3 regions of the Streptomyces sp. NPDC008238 genome follow, and region 1 is predicted to be linked to each of the others. Evidence: riboswitches for the same ligand, from Rfam matches in the RefSeq annotation. Region 1 holds a riboswitch; each other region holds the start of a gene.

Region 1 (3,300 bases):
CGCCCGTCACCCGGGTGAGCAGCGCGTCACCGTTGGCGACACGCGCCACCCGTGTCCCGTCGGTGACGAGGTCCACGGGTCCGGAGACGGCCACCACGGCGCCGGTCGCGCCGGCCAGTGCCCGTGCCGCTTCCCCGGCCGCCTCGACACCGTGGGAGGAGTCCACCCCGCGGCCGCCGCCGCCCGCCCCCACCAGCGCGATGATCTCGGAGGCGTTGCCCCGTACGACCGTCGGCCGCAGTTCCAGGAGCTCGCGCGCCAGCGCGGTGCGCACCGGGAGCGCGCCGACCGCCACCGGGTCGAGCACCCAGGGAGTGCCGGCCGCGGTGGCGGCCCGGGCGGCCTCGACCATGGCGGAGCGCTGCTCGGCGTGCGGGGTGCCGAGGTTGACCAGGACCCCCGAGGCGACCCCGGCGAACGGTCCGGCCTCCCCCGGGATGTCGACCATGGCCGGTGCCGCGCCCAGCGCCAGCAGGACGTTGGCGGTGAACCCCGTCACCACCGAGTTGGTCAGGCACTGCACGAGTGGGGAGTGGTCCCGCACGCGCGAGAGCGCCTGCGCGGCGAGGGCGGCGTGATCGGCGGAGGTCGGGGACATGCGGTTCGCTCCTCGGGTGACGGACGGTGTGTGCGGTCGCCCGCGGCCGGTGCCGTACGGCCGGGGCACGGACGGACCGGGGCACGGGCGCGGCGGCTCAGGGCCGCGGGCGGTGGCGCAGACGCAGCGGGGTGTACACCGCGAGGGCCACGAGGAACGCCACGTAGTACGAGAGGTCGGCGCCGTGCAGGGCCTCCGCCACCGGGCCGACGTACAGGGTGGTGTCCATGAACGGCACGGCGGCGGCGAAGGCGGCCACGAAAGCGACCCCGGCGGGCCAGCCGGGCTGCGGCCGGCCGGTCTCGGCGGCGAGGTCGATCTCGGCGCCCCCGCGTGCCCGGGCCCGGGCGAACCAGTCGACGACGACGATGGCCACGAAGCCGGGGATCCAGTAGCCGACGAACAGCAGCACGTTCTGGAAGCGGGCGGTGGTGTCGGCGGCGTGCATCCACAGCACCAGGGGGAAACCCAGCACGGCGGCGAAGGCGGCCGCCGCCGGGCGCGGCACGCGCACACCGACCGTCTGCAGGGCCAGGGATCCGCTGTAGTCGTTCATGGCGTTGCTGCACAGCGCGGCCAGGGCGACGGCGAGCAGTCCGAACGCCCCGAGCGGCCCACCGCCCAGCAGTTCGGCCACGCCTGCGGCGGTCTGGTCGGTCAGGACGGACGCGCCCCACAGTCCGAGCGCCTGGACGGCCACGAAGGACACCACCAGGCCCGCCAGGGTGAACCAGAACATGCGCGAGCGGGAGGTGTTCCGCGGCAGGTAGCGGCTGAAGTCGCTGGCGTACGGGGCCCAGGACAGGGTCAGGCTCAACGCGATGGTGCTGGTCAGGACGAACGCGCCGCCCCGGTCGGCCCCGTGGGCCGAGCCGGTGGCGACGGGGTCGACGCCGTCGAGCAGCTTCCAGGCGATCAGCGCGAAGGCCGCGGCGAGCACGAAGGTCATGACGATCTGCAGCCGGTGGATGGCCTCGTAGCCCAGGACTCCGAGGGCGCCCTGCGCGACCATCATCACCAGGACCCCGAGCCAGAAGGGCAGACCGCACAGCCGGGCCAGCGCGTCACCGCCGAAGAGCCCGATCAGCGCGTCCCAGGCGACCGAGGACAGCCACTGCAGGACGCCGGGCACCGCGACGGCCCGGCCGAAGGCGAGCCGGGCCAGCGGGAGCTGCCCGGCGCCGGTCCGGCTCCCCCAGGTGCCCAGGTAGGCGGTGGGCACGGCGCCGATCACGGTGCCGAGCACCACGGCCGCGAGCGCGGTGGCGAAGTCCAGGCCCAGGGCGATGCCGATGGTGCCGGTGAACACGCCGGTCATGGTCAGGTTGGGGGCGAACCACACGGTGAACAGGCGCCCCGGCCCTCCGTAGCGGTTGCTCTCGGGCACCGGCTGTATGCCGTGTGCCTCGATCCGGAGATCGCCCGCGGCGGCCGGCATGCGGCCGTCGAACACGGTGGGCCGGCCGTCTGCGGGCAGACCGCCGGAAACATGCGCCAATGGCATGGAGACATCCCTCCGCCAGTACGAACTGGTTCAGGTTCGACGGGTGTGATCTCAGCCCCGGTGGGGCACCCCGTGTCCGGTACGAGGGACAGGGTAACCCGACGGCGCCGGCCCGCGGGGACGGCCCCCACCTCGGCCTTCGCGGGTGCGTCGGGTGGCGTCGGGAGCCGTCGGTGCCGCGGACCGGCGGGCGTGTGTGCGGGGGATGTCGTGGCGTGGCGGCCGGCACCGAGCGGGAACGACCACCCGGCGCGCCCCGCTCGGCGGGGCCCATTATTTGACGGGACGTCAGTGCCCGGCTGGGACGGGCCTGTTGCGGCCCGGTCCGCAGGTCAGATGCGGACGCCGAACTGGAACGGCATGTTGTTGATGGACTCGTACCGCACGAACGTGCCGGTGCGCGGCGCGTGCAGGACCATGCCGTTGCCCGCGTAGAGGCCGACGTGGTGCAGGTCGCCGTAGAAGAGCACGAGGTCGCCGGGCATCAGCTGGCTCATCGACAGCCGCGTGCCGGCGTTGGCCTGCCCCTGGGAGGGCCGCGGTATGTAGGTACCGGCCTGGGCATAGGCCCAGGAGGTGAGGCCGGAGCAGTCGAAGGAGCCCGGACCGGACGCACCGAAGACGTACGGCGAGCCGAGCTTGGTCTTCGCCGCGGCGAGGGCGGCGGCGGCCAGCGAGGAGGCGGGCGTGTCGTTGCCGAGGTCCACGCGCTCGTTGGTGCGGTCGGCGCGGCCGTCGGCGGCGGCCAGGGAGGCGCGCTGGGCGGCGGTCAGCGAGTTGAGGAGCTGCCGCGCCTCGGCCAGCTTCGCCTGGACTTCCTTCTTCTTGCTGCCCAGTTCGGTGCGGGTCTCGTCGAGCTCGCCGAGCTTGCTCGCCGCCTCCGCCTTCTGCTGGTCCAGGGTGCGCTTCTTCTCCGCGATCTGACGGAGCGCCTCGGCCTGCCTGGTGCTCAGCTGGTCGAGGGCGGACGCCTTGTCGAGGTAGGTGTCCGGGTCGGAGGAGAGGAAGAGCTGGAGCGACGGGTCGATGCCGCCGCTGCGGTACTGCGCGCTGGCCAGGGTACCCAGGTCGTCCCGGAGGTCGTTGAGCTCGGCCTGGCGGCGGGCCACCTCGTCCTGGGCGTCCTCGACCTGCTTCTGCAGCCTCTCCTGCTTCTCCTTGGCGCCGTTGAACTTCTCGGTCGCCTGCTCGGCCTGCT
Region 2 (3,300 bases), on a different contig from region 1:
CGACGGCGGCGAACTGGACGACGGTCAGCACGGCGGCCGTCGGCAGGTCCAGCAACTGGGCGGTCTCGCGGTAGATCTCCACCTCCAGGGTGGAGAAAGTGGGGCCGCCGAGGATCTGGATGACGCCGAAGGAGGTGAAGGTGAAAAGGAAGACCATCAGCGCCGCCGCGGCGACGGCGGGGGCGAGCGCGGGCAGCGTCACCTTGCGCCAGGCCGTGAGGCGTCCCGCGCCGAGGACCCGCGCGGCCTCCTCCTGCCGGGGGTCGAGTTGCGCCCAGAGCCCGCCCACGGTCCGTACGACGACCGCGTAGTTGAAGAAGACGTGCGCGAGGAGGATCGCCCACACCGTGGTGTCCAGGCGCACCCCCCACAGTTCGTCGAGCAGCCCGCCGCGCCCCAGCAGCGCGAGGAAGGCCGAGCCGACGACCACCGTCGGCAGCACGAAGGGCACCGTCACCACCGCGCGCAGCAACTGCTTGCCGGGGAAGTCGAAGCGGGCGAAGACGTAGGCGCCGGGCAGCGCGATCGCCAGGGTGAGCGCGGTGGAGGCGGCCGCCTGCCAGCAGGTGAACCACAGCACGTGCAGGACGTCGGGCTCGCCCAGGACGTCCGCGAACCGACCGAACCGCCACCGTCCGCCCTCGCGGAGCCCGCGGGCGACGATGGCGGCGACCGGGTAGCCGAAGAACAGCCCGAAGAACGCGACCGGCACGGCCATCAGGCCGACCCGTACGGCGAGCGGCCGCAGGGCCGCCGCCCCGGCGCGCCGCCCCCCGGCGTCCTTCGTTACTTCAGCACGAGCGAGGACCACGACTTGACCCACTGCTCACGGTTCTCGGCGATCTTCTCCGGGGCGACGGTGGCCGGGTCGGCGACGACCGGCGCGTACTTGGTGAAGACCTCGGGCAGCTTCGCGTCGTCCCGCACGGGGTTGACGAACATGCTGAGCGGCATGTCCTCCTGGAAGGCGCGGCTCAGCAGGAAGTCGACGAGCGCCTTGCCGCCCTCGGGGTTCCCGGCGCCCTTGAGCAGGCCGGCGAACTCCACCTGCCGGAAGCAGGTGCCGGTCGCGACACCGGTCGGCCCCTCCTGCGGCTGCGTCTTCAGCGCGAGCACCTCGGCGGGCGGGCTGGAGGCGTACGAGACGACCAGCGGCCGGTCGCCCTTGCCGCCGCCGGCGCCGGAGAAGGTGTCGTAGTAGGCCTGCTCCCAGCCGTCGACGACCTGCACGCCGTTCGCCTTGAGCTTCTTCCAGTACGCTTCCCAGCCCCCGTCGCCGTACTTCGCGGTGGTGGCGAGGAGGAAGGCGAGCCCCGGGGAGGAGGTGGCGGCGTTCTCGGTGACCAGCAGGTCCTTGTACGCGGGCTTGACGAGGTCGTCGAGGCTCTCCGGCACGGGGAGCTTGTGCTCGGTGAAGTACTTCCGGTCGTAGTTGACGCAGACGTCGCCGAAGTCGATCGGGGTGACGCGGTGCTTCGCGGCGTCCGGCTGGAGCGCGGCGGGCACCTTGTCGAGGTCCTTGGCCTCGTACGGCTCGAACAGGTCGTTGTCGAGGGCCCGGGACAGCAGGGTGTTGTCGACACCGAAGAAGACGTCGCCCTGCGGGTTGCCCTTGGACAGCACGGCCTGGTTGAGCGCGGCGCCGGCGTCGCCGCCGCGCAGCACCTTGACGGTGTAGCCGGTCTGCGCCGTGAACGCCTTCAGCACGTCCTTCGACGCGGCGAAGGAGTCGTGGCTGACCAGGGTGACGGTCTTGGAGGCGGCGGCGCCCTTGTCCTTGGCGGTGTCGCCGTCGCCGCCGCAGGCGGCGAGCGCGCTCGCGCCGAGCGCGACGGCCAGTGCGGTGCCGGCCACACGCCGACGGGTAGTGCTCATGTGGTGACTCCCTACGCCGGTATGACCCGGATCAGGTCCGAGGGTCTGCGGCCGTGCCGCACTCTCAGCGCTCTCCGCGCTCCCCTGTCGGATGTTCTTTTGTGTGATCTGCGTGACGTCGCGGCAAACGGCCGCAAACGACCGTCACCATAGCAAGCGCAGGTCAGCGCTCGGAAGCCGCCAGCTGACCGCAGGCGCCGTCGATCTCCTGTCCCCGGGTGTCCCGGACGGTGACCGGCACGCCGTGCGCCTCCAGGGCCGCCACAAAGGCCCGCTCGTCCTCGGGACGGGAGGCCGTCCACTTCGAGCCGGGGGTCGGGTTGAGCGGGATCAGGTTGACGTGGACGCGGCGACCCTTGAGCAGCCGGCCCAGCAGGTCCGCCCGCCACGCCTGGTCGTTGATGTCCCTGATCAGCGCGTACTCGATGGAGATCCGGCGCCCGGACACGTCCGCGTAGTGCCACGCGGCGTCCAGCACCTCGCGCACCTTCCAGCGGGCGTTCACCGGCACCAGGGTGTCGCGCAGCTCGTCGTCGGGCGCGTGCAGCGACACCGCGAGCCGGCACTTGAAGCCCTCGTCGGCGAAGCGCAGCATGGCCGGGACCAGGCCCACCGTCGACACGGTGATGCCCCGCTGGGACAGCCCCAGCCCGTCCGGCTCCGGGTCGGTCAGCCGGCGGATGGCGCCGACGACGCGCTTGTAGTTCGCGAGCGGCTCGCCCATGCCCATGAAGACGATGTTCGACAGCCGCGCGGGCCCGCCCGGGATCTCCCCGTCGCGCAGCGAGCGCATGCCCGCCACGATCTGGTGCACGATCTCCCCGGTCGACAGGTTCCGGTCCAGGCCGGCCTGGCCGGTCGCGCAGAACGGGCAGTTCATGCCGCAGCCGGCCTGCGAGCTGATGCACATGGTCACCCGGTCCGGGTAGCGCATCAGGACCGACTCGACCAGCGTCCCGTCGAACAGCCGCCACAGCGTCTTGCGCGTGGTGTCGTTGTCGGTGCTGCTGTGCCGCACCACGGACATCAGCTCCGGCAGGAGCCCCTCCGCCAGCTTCCCCCGCGCCGCCGCCGGGATGTCCGTCCAGGCGGCGGGGTCATCGGCGTACCGCGCGAAGTAGTGCTGCGACAGCTGCTTGGCGCGGAACGGCTTCTCGCCCAGCTCCGCGACCGCCTCCCGGCGCTCCTCGGGCGAGAGGTCGGCAAGGTGCCGCGGCGGCTTCTTGGCTCCGCGCGGCGCGACGAATGTGAGTTCTCCGGGTGCAGGCATGGTTCAACCAGTGTCGCAGATCGACTCGGCGCCCCCAGGTCACATGGGTGAGGCTCCGGTCACCCTCGGGCGTCCCCTGTCGGCGTCGGGGGGGCGTGGCCCGGCCGGCACGGCGGAAATCGCGTCGCACTCCTCACCCCGGCGCAGAACAATTC
Region 3 (3,300 bases), on a different contig from region 1:
TTCAGCCTCCCTGGACTGCGGTGAGGACCTCGACGCGGTCACCGTCGCGGAGCGGGGTCGCCGGCCACTGCGCGCGGGGGACGACGGTCTCGTTGAGCGCGGCCGCCACCCCGGACGGGGCCGCGGTCAGGGTCGCGACGAGGCCGCCGAGGGTGACGCCCTCGGCGACCTCGCGCGCCTCGCCGTTGACGGAGACGGACAGAAGGACGGGCGCGGTCATGCGTGCTGCTCCTGGAGGGCGAAACGGTCGGGGGAGAAGGGCCGGGCCTGCGCGGGGACCTCCGAGCCGGTGAGGACCTCGGCCATCACGTCGCCGGTCAGCGGGGTCAGCAGCACGCCGTTGCGGTGGTGGCCGGTGGCGAGCACCAGCCCGTCCAGCGCGCCGCGGCCGAGCAGCGGGGCGTTGTCGGGTGTGCCGGGGCGCAGCCCCGCCTGCGTCCCGGTCAGCGGGAGTTCGGTGATGCCGGGCAGCAACTCGTGCGCGTCGCGGAGCAGTTCGTACACCCCGCCGGCGGTGACCGTGGTGTCCCAGCCCATCTCCTCGCTGGTGGCGCCGACGACCAGCTCGCCGTTCTCGCGCGGCACCAGGTAGACGTGGCCGCCGCGCACCACGGCCCGTACCGTCCGCGACAGGAACGGCGCGTACGCCGGCGGCACGCGCAGCCGCAGGACCTGCCCCTTCACCGGCCGTACGGGCGGCAGCACCCGCGCGGGCAGCCCCTCGACGCGCCCGCTGAGGCTCCCGGCGGCCAGCACCACCTGCCCCGCGGCGACCCGCGTGCCGTCCTCCAGGACGACCCCGTGCGCGCGGTCGCTGGTGACCTCCACCCGCGCCACCCGCGACCGGTGGAACGCCACCCCGGACAGCTCGCAGGCGCGCACCAGCGCCGCGGCCAGCCGCCGCGGGTCGACCTGGTGGTCGCCGTCGACCCGCAGACCGCCGTGCACGGCGGGGGCGAGCATCGGCTCCAGGCGGCGGCACTCACGGCCGCCCAGCCACTCCGAGGTGAGGCCCAAGGACTGCTGGAAGGCGTGGAGTTCGCGCAGTTGCGCGCGGTCGTCGGCGTCGAGGGCGACGGCGAGGGTGCCGCACGTGCGGTACCCGAGGTCGAGCCCCGTGGTCTCCTCCAGCTCGGCCACGAAGGACGGATAGCGGCGCGCCGCGGCGAGGTTGAGCTCCAGCAGCGCCTGCTCCCCGTACTGCACCTCGGTGACCGGGGCCAGCATCCCCGCGGCCACCTGGGCGGCCCCGCCGCCCGGTTCGGGGTCCGCGACCGCCGTGCGCAGGCCGCGCTGACGGGCCCGCCACGCGGTGACCAGTCCGATGATCCCGCCGCCGACCACGACGACGTCATGACGGTGCATGATGTCCCGCTCCTCCCTTCGCCGGCATGACCCGGATCAGGTTCTTACGGTCGGCGGCCGCTCCAGCCGCCCTCTCAGCCCGGTGCGCCGGGCTCCCGCGAGTTCTCCCGGCCCACCTTAGTACGCGCCGTCGGCGGCGAGTAGGGCACCGGTACCGGCGGGCGGCGCCCTCGCGGCGTTACGGTGATCGCGTGACCAGCAGCAGCGAGCAGCGCGCCGTCGTCGTCGGGGCCGGGATGGCCGGAGTACAGACCGCCGTGTCCCTGCGCGAACAGGGGTGGGGCGGGACCATCACGCTGATCGGCGCGGAGCCGCACGCCCCCTACGACCGGCCGCCGCTGTCCAAGGGCGTGCTCTTCGGCGCCGAGGAGGGCCCGGCCCTGGACGTCGACTTCGCCGGCATCGGCGTCGAACTGCTGCTCGGGCGGCAGGCGAGCGGCCTGCGCCCCGACGAGCGGCAGGTCCTCACCGACGCGGGCCCGGTCGCGTACGACAAGCTCGTCCTCGCCAGCGGCGCCGAACCCGTCATGCTCCCCGGCAGCGAGAGCACGCCGGGCGTGTACATGCTGCGCACCCTGGACGACGCCACCGCGCTGCGCCCGGTGCTGGAAAACCGGCACCGGGTCGTGGTGGTCGGCGCGGGCTGGATCGGCGCCGAGTTCGCCACCGCGGCACGCCACGCCGGGTGCGAGGTGACCGTCGTCGAGGCCGCCGACCGGCCGCTCGCCGGGGTGCTGCCCGCCGACATCGCCGAGCGGATGCGCGGCTGGTACGCGGAGGAGGGCGTCGAGCTGCGCACCGGCGCGGTCGTCTCTGCCGTCGAGCCCGGAAGCGTACGGCTCGCCGACGGCAGCGTGCTCGCCGCCGAGGCCGTCGTCGTCGGGATCGGCGCCCGGCCCGCGACCGGCTGGCTGGCCGGCTCCGGCGTCGACCTGGGGCCGGACCGCTCGGTCCTCGCCGACGACCGGCTGCGCACCTCGGTGCCGGACGTGTACGCCGTCGGTGACTGCGCCTCCTTCCCGTCGGCGCGGTACGGGGAGCGGCTGCTGATCCACCACTGGGACAACGCGGTGCAGGGGCCCCGCACGGCCGCCGCGAACATCCTGGGCGGTGACGAGCCCTACGACCCCGTCCCCTACTTCTGGTCGGAGCAGTTCGGGCGCTTCGTGCAGTACTCCGGGCACCACGTCGACTCCGACCCCGTGCTGCTGCGCGGCGACCCGGACGGCCCCGCCTGGTCGGTGCTGTGGCTGCGCGAGGGGCAGCTGGTCGCGCTGTTCGCCGTCGGGCGGCCCCGCGACCTGGCGCAGGCCCGCAAGCTCATCGCCCGCGGCGCGCACCTCGACGAGGCCCTGGCGGCCGACCCGGCGGTCCAGCTCCGGGCCGCGGTGGTCTGACCCCGGGGGGCCGCCGGCTGCGGCCGCCGGCGTCGGCGGGGCGTAGCGGACCCGTCAGGACGGAGCAACGAGTGGCGTGAGCGGTTCCATGGTGTCGGTCCGGGATGGCACGCTTGTCCTGTGACCGAGATCGACGCAAAGATTGACTCCCTCGTCCCCTCCTGGCTGTACGTCCCCGACGTCGCCGAACGCCTCGGCGTCGAGGTGACCCGGGTCCGCCAGTTCATCAAGGAAGGCCAGCTCATCGCCGTGCGCCGCGGGGACAACCGGGTGCTGATGATCCCCGCCGACTTCATCGGCGACGAGAAGATCGTCAAGGGCCTCGCGGGCACCCTCACCGTCCTCAAGGACGACGGGTTCAGCGACGCGGAGGCCCTGGAGTGGCTGTTCACCCCGGACGAGAGCCTGCCCGGCACCCCCGTCCAGGCGCTGCGCGAGAACCGCGGCACCGAGGTGAAGCGCCGCGCCCAGGCGCTCGCCGTCTGACCGCACGACCCGCCACCGCCACACCCACCGCCACCGCGCAGCCATCCGAGGG

The links. A riboswitch is a leader RNA that binds a small molecule or an ion and turns the genes downstream of it on or off. The one in region 1 is predicted to bind thiamine pyrophosphate.
Region 2: linked by a shared signal. The riboswitch ahead of ACFZAU_RS26205 (thiamine ABC transporter substrate-binding protein) and the one ahead of ACFZAU_RS15510 (purine-cytosine permease family protein) in region 1 are both predicted to bind thiamine pyrophosphate.
Region 3: linked by a shared signal. The riboswitch ahead of thiO (glycine oxidase ThiO) and the one ahead of ACFZAU_RS15510 (purine-cytosine permease family protein) in region 1 are both predicted to bind thiamine pyrophosphate.

The regions. Positions count from the first base shown of each region.
Region 1 covers NZ_JBIBGK010000005.1:298,892-302,191, forward strand. The annotation lists gene thiM (hydroxyethylthiazole kinase) at 1-598, opposite strand, end outside; gene ACFZAU_RS15510 (purine-cytosine permease family protein) at 696-2,102, opposite strand; TPP riboswitch at 2,093-2,185, opposite strand; gene ACFZAU_RS15515 (C40 family peptidase) at 2,435-3,300, opposite strand, start outside.
Region 2 covers NZ_JBIBGK010000014.1:171,043-174,342, reverse strand. The annotation lists gene ACFZAU_RS26210 (ABC transporter permease) at 1-718, opposite strand, end outside; gene ACFZAU_RS26205 (thiamine ABC transporter substrate-binding protein) at 787-1,875, opposite strand; TPP riboswitch at 1,867-1,971, opposite strand; gene rlmN (dual-specificity RNA methyltransferase RlmN) at 2,039-3,145, opposite strand.
Region 3 covers NZ_JBIBGK010000006.1:37,288-40,587, forward strand. The annotation lists gene thiS (sulfur carrier protein ThiS) at 2-220, opposite strand; gene thiO (glycine oxidase ThiO) at 217-1,365, opposite strand; TPP riboswitch at 1,361-1,474, opposite strand; gene ACFZAU_RS16050 (NAD(P)/FAD-dependent oxidoreductase) at 1,602-2,762, shown strand; gene ACFZAU_RS16055 (Rv2175c family DNA-binding protein) at 2,883-3,248, shown strand.